Plantactinospora soyae: one gene and its partner. The protein of the gene in region 1 interacts with the protein of each later gene in a pairwise test. Links are inferred from orthologs where the notes say so. Each region holds a gene or a part of one and is shown in the gene's direction. Other genes may lie near its edges.

The links.
Region 2: the proteins of H4W31_RS29060 (region 1) and H4W31_RS27495 interact in binary tests that used the Escherichia coli proteins (3 or more experiments, as listed by UniProt). The link is inferred for Plantactinospora soyae from one-to-one orthologs.

The regions. Positions count from the first base shown.
Region 1 is NZ_JADBEB010000001.1:6,667,025-6,672,457, forward strand. Bases 1,365-4,169 are described here. They hold H4W31_RS29060 (citrate synthase), read left to right. Parts: upstream 1,365-2,027; coding sequence 2,028-3,311; downstream 3,312-4,169. Other genes in these bases: H4W31_RS29055 (sulfatase-like hydrolase/transferase), read left to right, coding at 1,365-1,734; H4W31_RS29065 (acetate uptake transporter family protein), read left to right, coding at 3,552-4,169. In the rest of the region: more of H4W31_RS29055, read left to right, coding at 1-1,364; more of H4W31_RS29065, read left to right, coding at 4,170-4,280; H4W31_RS29070 (SRPBCC family protein), read left to right, coding at 4,474-5,406.
Region 2 is NZ_JADBEB010000001.1:6,305,268-6,309,462, forward strand. The notes cover bases 1-2,881. They hold H4W31_RS27495 (diacylglycerol/lipid kinase family protein), read left to right. Parts: upstream 1-904; coding sequence 905-1,858; downstream 1,859-2,881. Other genes in these bases: htpG (molecular chaperone HtpG), read left to right, coding at 1-803; H4W31_RS27500 (hypothetical protein), read right to left, coding at 1,874-2,587; H4W31_RS27505 (helix-turn-helix transcriptional regulator), read right to left, coding at 2,584-2,881. Outside these bases: more of H4W31_RS27505, read right to left, coding at 2,882-4,074. UniProt on the Escherichia coli protein: In vitro phosphorylates phosphatidylglycerol but not diacylglycerol; the in vivo substrate is unknown.

The DNA.
Region 1 (5,433 bases):
CAGCTGTCCGGCCTGCGGGGACTGCCACTGGTGCTGATCGCGGTGGCGGTCGGCGCCGCCGGGGCGTACGTCTACCGGCGCTGGCAGGTGACCGGTCAGGTGCTCCGGGTCGCCGCGGTCGGGCCGCTGGTCTTCGTACTGCTCTTCGTCTTCGCCTCGCCGGCCTCGGCGGTGGTGCTGCCGGGCGCCCGCTCGACGGCCGGGCCGGGCGGTGCCGGGGCCGCGAACGCCCACCCGCCGGTGGTGATGATAATCCTGGACGAGTTCCCACTGGTCTCATTGCTGGACGCCGACGGTGCGATCGACGCCCGCCGGTACCCGAACTTCGCCAGGCTGGCCGGGGAGTCGACCTGGTACCGGAACGCGACCGGGGTGAGCGGCTACACCCCGTACGCGCTGCCGGCGATGTTGACCGGTCGGTACCCGGCGGAGAAGCAGGCGCCACACCACTCGAGGTACCCGGACAACCTGTTCACCGCCTTCGGCGGCCCATACGAGATCCAGGCGCAGGAGAGCATCACCCAGCTCTGCCCGCCGAGGCAGTGCCCGGACCGGGACGGCTCGGCCCGAGGCGGCCTGCCGACGCTGCTCCGGGAGAGCGCCACCCTGCTGGAACAGATCGTCTCGCCGAGCGAGGTCGGTCAACGTGACCCGGAGGATTCGTACCGGGAGGTCACCCGACGGGAGGTCGGCGCGGACGACAGGCCGGTCGCCCCGACGGACCCGCAGTTCCGGTGGGGCGCCCTGGACGAGAACCAGCCGGCCCGGTTCGCCGACTTCCTCGACACCCTCCGCCCCGCGCAGCGGCCGACGCTGCACTTCCTGCACCTGCTGCTGCCGCACTCGCCGTGGAACTACCTGCCGTCGGGAATCCGGTACGAGTCCCCGGACGGGATGCCCAACGACGGTCAGGGCTGGGTCGAACTGGCCCACCGGCGGCACCTGCTCCAACTGGAGTACACCGACCGGCTGCTCGGCGAGACGCTGCGCCGACTCGACGACACCGGCCTGTACGACGACGCCCTGGTGGTGCTCACCGCCGATCACGGTGTCAGCTTCACCCCGGGGTCGCAGGGGCGCGGTCTCGGCGCGGTGAACCGGGCGCCGGGCGAGGTGCTCTGGGTTCCCATGTTCGTCAAGCGGCCGGGTCAGCGGGCCGGTGCGGTCGACGACCGGAGCTGGGAGCACGTCGACCTGCTGCCGACCGTGGCCGACATCGCCGGGGTCGAGGTGCCGTGGCGTACCGACGGGATCTCGGCGCTGCGGACCACCCGGGAGCCGGGCGACAAGCACTATTACGACCAGCCGGGCGATCCGCAGCTGGTACCCGGCGGCGTCTTCGCGGACGTGGTCGGCGGGCGGGCGCGACCGGTCCTGCCGGCACAGCCGCTGCCCGAACTGATCGGTCGGAACGTCGCCGAACTGTCCGTCGGTCCGGCGGCCGGATCGGTGACGGTGCGGAACCGGACCGATTTCGATCAGATCGAGCAGGGCGGCGGACGGTTGCCGGCGCTGGTCTACGGCACGGTGCCGGACGCGGTGCCCAACGGCACCCTGCTCGCGGTCGCGGTCAACGGCCGGATCGGCGCGGTCGCGCCGGTGGTCGCCCCGGACCCGGGCGGGCAGCGGTTCGCGGCCCTGTTGCCGGACGAGTCGCTGTTCACCCCGGGCCGGAACACCCTGCAGGTGTTCCAGGCCGCCGAGGGATCCGTGCTGCGCCCGCTGCGCTTCTGACGTCGACGAGCCGAGCCGCCGGGACCGCAGGAGGTTCCGGCGGTGCCGGGTGCCGGGTGCCGGCCCTGCCCGCCCGCGCCCGTTGCTTCCGGTCCGTTCGTGGGAAGACCAGATTCGGGTACGCGCCCGGCTGGTTGATGCCCCGACTAGCAGGTTGCGGCGAGGTCGCAAACCTGTGTCCGGCGTGATGCATCACTCACCGGACGACCACCCCGGGTGCTCCGCTACCCTGCACGATTACCGTAAAAAGTGAAGGCAATTCAGCGTAGATTCGCCGGCGAAGCGAGGATCACATGACGGATGTCAAACTCGACCACCCGGGCGGGCAACTGTCGATACCGGTCAAGCCCGCGGTCGATGGCCCGTCCGGCATCGCAGCGGGCAATCTGTTGAAGGAGACGGGTTTCGTCACCTACGACCCCGGTTTCGTCAACACAGCCGCCTGCTCCTCGGAGATCACCTACATCGACGGTGACGCGGGCATCCTGCGTTACCGTGGCTACCCCATCGAGCAGTTGGCCGCGAACTCCTCCTTCCTGGAGGTTTCCTACCTGCTGATCTACGGCGAGCTGCCGACCGCGCAGCAACTCGCCGAGTTCGACGAGTGGATTCGCCGGCACTCCCTGCTGCACGAGGAGATGCGCCGGTTCTTCGACGGTTTCCCCCGTGACGCGCACCCGATGGCGGTGCTCTCCTCGGCGGTGAGCGCGATCTCGACGTTCTACCAGGACAGCCTCGACCCGTTCGACCGGGAGCACGTGGAGATCTCCACGGTCCGGCTGATGGCCAAGGTGCCGACGATCGCCTCGTACGCGTACAAGAAGTCGATCGGGCAGGCGATGCTCTACCCGGACAACTCGCTCGGCTACGTGGACAACTTCCTCCGGATGACCTTCGGGGTTCCGGCGGAGCCGTACGAGGTCGACCCGGTGGTGGCCCGCGTCCTGGACATGCTCTTCGTCCTGCACGCCGACCACGAGCAGAACTGCTCCACCTCGACGGTCCGGCTGGTCGGCTCGAGCCAGGCCAACCTGTTCGCCTCGGTGTCGGCCGGGGTGAACGCGCTGTTCGGCCCGCTGCACGGCGGTGCCAACCAGGCGGTGCTGGAGATGCTGGACGAGATCCGGGTGGGCGGCGGTGACGTGCCGGGCTTCGTCCGGCGGGTGAAGGCCAAGGAGCCGGGCGTCAAGCTGATGGGCTTCGGACACCGGGTCTACAAGAACTACGACCCCCGGGCCGCCATCGTGAAGAAGGCCGCCCAGGACGTCCTGGCCCGGATGAACAAGCCGGACCCGTTGCTGGACCTCGCGATGCAGTTGGAGGAGATCGCCCTCGCCGACGACTACTTCGTGTCCCGTCGGCTCTACCCGAACGTCGACTTCTACACCGGGCTGATCTACAAGGCCATGGGGTTCCCGACCAAGATGTTCACCGTCCTGTTCGCGCTCGGCCGGCTGCCCGGCTGGATCGCCCAGTGGCGCGAGATGATCTCCGACCCGGAGACGAAGATCGGTCGCCCTCGGCAGATCTACACCGGCGCGGCCGAGCGGGACTACGTACCGGTCGAGAAGCGCTGATCTGATCCGGGCCCGTTCGGGTCTGGCCGTCCGCCGGCCGTCGACGCGTATCGCGCGTCGGCGGCCGGCGGTTTTGTTGTGCCAGGTGACCGGTGCCGCGCTCTGGGTCGGACGGGCCGACGTGGGCGATGAATCGCTTTCCGTGTAATGGCGCTCACCTTGGGTAGTCGGCGGCTACGTGTCAGACCGCGTCGACGCGGTGCGAAGGCGGTGGAAACCGCCGCGTAGAAGGAGCCTGTGATGACCCAAATGTCACGATCGGCACAACCCAGCCACGACGGCGAGTTCGAATTCTGGCGCAATCACGCACAGATTTCGCTCCAGCCGGTGGCCGCGCCATCAATTCTGGGACTCTTCGGCTACGCGGGAGCCACCTTCGTCGTCGCCACGAACCTCGCCGGCTGGTACGGCGACGTCGGCACCCAGACGTTCCTGTTTCCGTTCGCCGCGCTGCTGGGCGGACTCGCGCAGTTCCTCGCCGGGATGTGGGCGTACCGGGCCCGGGACGGGCTGGCCACGGCCATGCACGGCATCTGGGGCGCGTTCTGGCTCGCCTACGGGCTGCTCTACCTGCTGATCGCCATCGGCGTACTGGTCCAACCGACGCCGTTCGTGGCGCTCGGCTTCTGGTTCGCCGCGCTCGCCGCGATCACCTGGTCGGGGGCATTCGCCGCGTTGGCGGAGAACATCGGCCTGACCCTTGTGCTGGCGACGCTCGCCGCCGGATCCACCTGCCTGGCGGTCGGCCAGATCGCCGACATCTCCGCCTGGCGGACGGCCGGTGCCTACATCTTCATCGCCTCCTCGGTGATCGCCTGGTACACCGCCACGGCGATGATGCTGGAGGGCACCTTCCGCCGGGTCATCCTGCCGATCGGCAAGATGCGCGGCCCGAACGTGCCGGGCCGGGAACCGCGCCAGGTCATTCAGTTCACCGCCGGCGAGCCGGGCATCAAGGTCGGCCAGTAGCCGGTCCGGCCGTGGGCGGCACGGGTTCCGGGCCATCCCGGCCCGAGCCCGGCCCGTCCCGGCCGGTGGCATCCGGGACCACGGGCCCCGGCGCTTTGAATGCGTCTTGTGTTCGTCTCGATACGGTGAGTCTGGATGGCGTCCGCGACGGGACCAGGCGAGGGCGACGGTGAGGACAATGCGTGGAACACCGATGGAAATCCCCGACGAGAATGGTCGTCGCCTTCTGCCACGGTCGCTCGGCCTGCTGAGTCTCGGACTCGGTGTCGCCGCGATCGGCGCGCCGTCCCGGCTGAGCCGCCTGATCGGGATGGACGACTCGGTGGCCGCCCGGACCGTCGTACTCCCCGCCGTCGGCGCCCACGAACTGCTCTCCGCCGTCGGGCTCCTGGCCAGTCGCCATCCGTCCGGCTGGGTCTGGACCCGGGTCGCCGGGGACGCCATGGACCTGGCCGCGCTCGCCAGGGCTCTGCGGGACGGGCGGGGGCAGCGGCGGCAACGGATCGGGGCCACCATGGCGGTCGTCGCCGGCATCACGGCGATCGACGTACTGGCAGGGGTGCTGAGCAGTCGGGCCGCCGGGGCGCGGCGCCGGGCCGTACGGGCCAGTGCGACGGTGACGATCAACCGGCCGGCGGACGAGGTCTACCGGTTCTGGCGGGACTTCGAGAACCTGCCCCGATTCATGTACCACCTGGAGTCGGTCCGCTCCGACGGGGACGGGCGATCGCACTGGGCCGTCAAGGCTCCGGGGGGCCGGCGGGTCGAATGGGACGCCGAGATCCTGGAGGACCACCTCAGCGAGATGATCACCTGGCGTTCGGTCCGGGGCGCCCGGGTGCCCAACGCGGGACGGGTGCGGTTCGCCCGCGCGGCGGGCGGCCGGGGAACCGAGGTCCGGGTGGAACTGGTGTACGCCCCGCCGGGCGGCGCGGTCGGCCGGGTCATCGCGAAGCTCTTCGGCGAGGAGCCCGAGCAGCAGATCCGGGACGACCTGCGCCGGTTCAAACAGGTGATGGAGACGGGCGAGGTGGTCCGGTCGGACGGCAGCCCGGAGGGGATCTCCACCCGAGGGCAGGTGCTCCAGAAGCCGGCGCGCCCACCGGCCGCGGGGCAGCTCCGTTGATCCCACCCTCACCGTGCGCGACCTCGC
Region 2 (4,195 bases), 360 kb from region 1 along the record:
TGGCCAGTGACGCCGAGCGTTATCAGACGTTCTGGTCCGAGTTCGGTCGTGCGGTCAAGGAAGGGCTGCTCGACGACCACGACAACCAGAAGACGATCCTCGACATCAGCTCCTTCGCCTCGACCCGCGACCAGGACGAGTTGACCACCCTCGCGCAGTACGTCGAGCGGATGAAGGACGGCCAGACCGAGATCTACTACTCGACCGGCGAATCGCGCTCGACGATCGAGAACTCGCCGCACCTGGAGGCGTTCCGGGCCAAGGGCTACGAGGTGCTGCTGCTCACCGACCCGGTCGACGAGATGTGGGTCCAGTCGGTCCAGGACTACGACGGCAAGCGGTTCCAGTCGATCGCGAAGGGCCAGGTCGACCTCGACACCGAGGAGGAGAAGGCCAACGCCGGTCCGGAGCGCGAGCAGCAGGAGAAGGACTTCGCCGAGCTGCTCTCCTGGATGACGGACCAACTCGGCGAGAACGTCAAGGAGGTACGGCTCTCGTCCCGGCTGACCACCTCGCCGGCCTGCATCGTCGGCGATGCCCAGGACATGACTCCGACCCTGGAGAAGATGTACCGGGCGATGGGGCAGGAGATGCCGACCGTCAAGCGGATCCTGGAGCTGAACCCCACACATCCGCTGGTGACCGGGCTGCGGGAGGCACACGGGCAGCGCAAGGAGGACGCCTCGGTGGCCGAGACCGCGGAGCTGCTCTACGGGATGGCGCTGCTGGCCGAGGGCGGCGAACTGAGCGATCCGGCCCGGTTCACCCGGCTGCTCGCCGACCGGCTGGCCCGTACCCTCTGATCTTCGCCGACGGGTCGGCCCCGCACACCGGGGCCGGTCCGTCGCGGCGGTCGGCCCGGTCCCGGCGTGGAAGGCCCGACCGCTGGGTATAGATCCCAGCCATGAGCACCCTGCTGACCGACTCCTCCGCCACCGCTGCGACCCCGGGACCCGAACCGACACCCGTGCCGGTCGGCCGGGTCGCGGTCGTCGCCCATCGCAAGAAGGTCCTCGGCGGGGGCCTGGACGAGCTGCGTTCCCGGTTGCGCGGCGCCGGGGTCGAGGATCTGCTCTGGTACGAGGTGCCGAAGAGTCGCAAGGCGCCGAAGAAGGTCCGTAAGGCGCTCAAGGAGGGCGCCGAGCTGATCTTCGTGTGGGGCGGGGACGGGATGGTGCAGCGCTGCGCCGACGCGCTGGCCGGCTCGGATACCACCCTGGCGATCCTGCCCGCCGGTACGGCGAACCTGCTCGCCACTAACCTGGGCATTCCGGCCGATCTGCCCGAAGCACTCCAGATCGGGCTGACCGGGCCGCGTCGGGCGATCGACCTCGGCCGGCTGAACGGCGAGCACTTCGCGGTGATGGCCGGCGCCGGCTTCGACGGCGAAATGATCCGGGACGCGGACCGTGAACTCAAGGACAAGCTCGGCCGGCTGGCGTACGTCTGGACCGGGCTGCGGCACGTCCGGAGCGAGACCACGCGGCTGCGGATAACGGTGGACGGAGACGAGTGGTTCGACGGCGAGGCGAGCTGCGTGCTGTTCGGCAACGTCGGCACGGTCACCGGTGGGATTCCCGCGTTCGACGACGCCCGTCCCGACGACGGCTGCCTGGAGGTGGGTGTGGCGACCGCCAGCGGGGTGCTGGAGTGGGCCCGCACGCTCGGCCAGATGGCCGTGGGCCGGTCCGACGAGTCGCCGTTCGTCCGGATCACCCGGGGGCGCAAGATCGACGTCAGGTTCGCCGAACCGATGACGTACGAGCTGGACGGGGGAGCGCGGGACCGGGTGAAGCGGCTGAAGGCCCGGGTCGTACCGGCGGGGTTGACCCTCTGCGTACCCGAGCGGCGTCCCTGATCCGCCGCCCGCCGGCTACAGCCGTCTGACCTCGGCGCTCGCCGCCAGCATCTTGGCGCTCGTCTGGAGGCAGAGGCCGTACGCGCAGAAGAACGAGTCCTCCAGGCCCGCGTTCAACCGACCCGTGTCCCGGGTACGGGTCATCGCGACGAAGTCGTCGATGTCGGCCCACACGAGTGGGTTGTACGACGCGGTCAACGCCGGGACGTGGTCGTCGCCCTTTCTCAGCCGTACCAGGGCGTTGAACATGGTCAGGCTCTCGGTGACCGCGCTTCCGTCGGTCTGCTCGCCGATCACGCTGATGCCCTGGAAAGCGGTGAGTGCCTCCACGTCGAAGTGGACCTCACCGCGCTCCTGGGCGTCGGAAAGGCCCAACTTGCGGCTGAAGATGTTCGCCACCTCATCCCGAAGATCGTGTCGTCCGGGGGTGGACGAGCTTCGGTAGGTCCGGAGGTGCCACAGCCAGCTTCTCGCGATCGCCGGTTGTACCCGCCGCGTCGGCACGCTCGCCACGTTCTGGTGTGTCCGGTTGGCCTTCGGGTCCCGAACCCCGACCAGGATCTCGGGGCGACTCTTCGACTCACGCAGCACGGTCAGCGCGAGAACCGGCGGATAGCTGCCGAGGGGCCGGTGGAGCCCGGGCAGGAGCTTGCTTCCGCCCCAGGTCTGCGCACCGGGCCGGGTGGCGGCGAACCTGAGCCGGGAACGGATGCCTTCGCCGACCATCATCGCCCCGCCACTCCCAGACTCTCCATCAGTGGGAGGAGGAAGCCACCGTCCCGGGCCATCACGAGGAAGCTGTTCAGGCGTGAACTCTCGGCGATGTCGTCGATGCCGATGACCTCGCTGTCGGCGGTCGCGGAGAGGACGTCCAACTCCGGCTCCGCGCCAGTGGGATCGAGTTCGAGGGCGAAGACGTGCGGAGCCACGGCCGCGCGGGGCCGTCCACCCGCCGCCGGTTTATGGATCAATCGCAGGTCGGTGGGGAGTTGTATCGGCCGCAGGCGCTCCGGCGCCACGTCCAGGCCGAACATCGCGAACTCGCGGGCAGCCGCGATCTGAAAGGCGAGGTCGGGTATCACGCCATCCTTGCCCCTCAGATAGTCGTTGATGTCGAGGGTCGCCGCCAGGGCGCCACGCGTCGAGCGAGCCACCTCCGGGTCGGTGCCCGCCTCGATCGACCGGGCGGCCCGGATGTCGGCATCGTCGACGTTGTTACTGAACAACGACAGGCGGCCCCGGTCGTGTCTGGCACTCGGCCGCTTGTACATGATCACCCTCGGCGCCACGCCGTAGTGCTTGCGCGGGCAGAGCGCGACGGCCAGGACGAGCGCCACGGCGAATCCTTCGTCCTCCGCGACGTCCTCCTCCTGGTCCGTACCCACCGCGAAGTAGCGGGTGAATCGCGGCTTGGTCGTGGCCTCGTCGACCCGGCACAGTGCCTCGTTGGTGCGCAGGGGCTCACGACCGGCCAGTAGGTGTGCGACATGAGCCTCAAGTCGTCCGTTGGTGTAGGTGTCGACGGTCGACATGACCGGCAACTTGCCGCCCTGCACCTTGGTCGCGATCGGCAGCGGCGGCCAGTACGCGCACTGGGTACCGGTCCTCGTACTGGCGATCACACAGGAGGTGAGGACATCGTCCGACTCGAACACCCGCAAGCTGCCGAACGGGCGGTACTCCGAGCCCTGCAGGTCTGCCAGGTGCTTGATCTGGTATTCGATGTGCCCGTACAACGGTTGGCCGCCGAAGAGCTGGCGTTCCCGTTCCACACTCGGAAAGATGATGTTGACCTCGCGGGCGTCCAACCGGGGCGAGTCGCTGCTGCTGTCGTAGATCGTTCCGAAGACGTCCAGGTCGTCCGCGACGACGATCGTGACCGACTCCAGGGCTGGCGTTTCGCGCAGCAGCCTTCGGACCACCGGGTCTCGCTGGTTGTCCGCCGTGGTTCCGGCGGTGTCACCGAGCCGGCGGACCAACGCCGCCAGTTCGGTCGTCCCCAGCACCTGGTCGAGCTGTTCGGCCTGGTCGAGCGTGAGGTCCTGCTCGCCCTTCTCGATCCGGATGATCAGGAAGCGGTTCTTGCCGATGGCGCTGCCCAGATCGGCCTGGCTGATCTTCCGCTGCTGCCGGGCTTCCCTGATCAGTTCCCGGATCTGTAACCGGAGTTCGTTGGCGCGGCCATCCCTGGGGGACGGAACGTCCGCCGTTAGCATCTCGGACACCTCGACCACCTCGGCTGACGCGGCTGGTATGTGCGGCAGGGTGTGCACGCGTACACATGCTAGCCCAGATGTTCTCGGTGGACGGTCCACTTGACGACGACTTACGGACGGC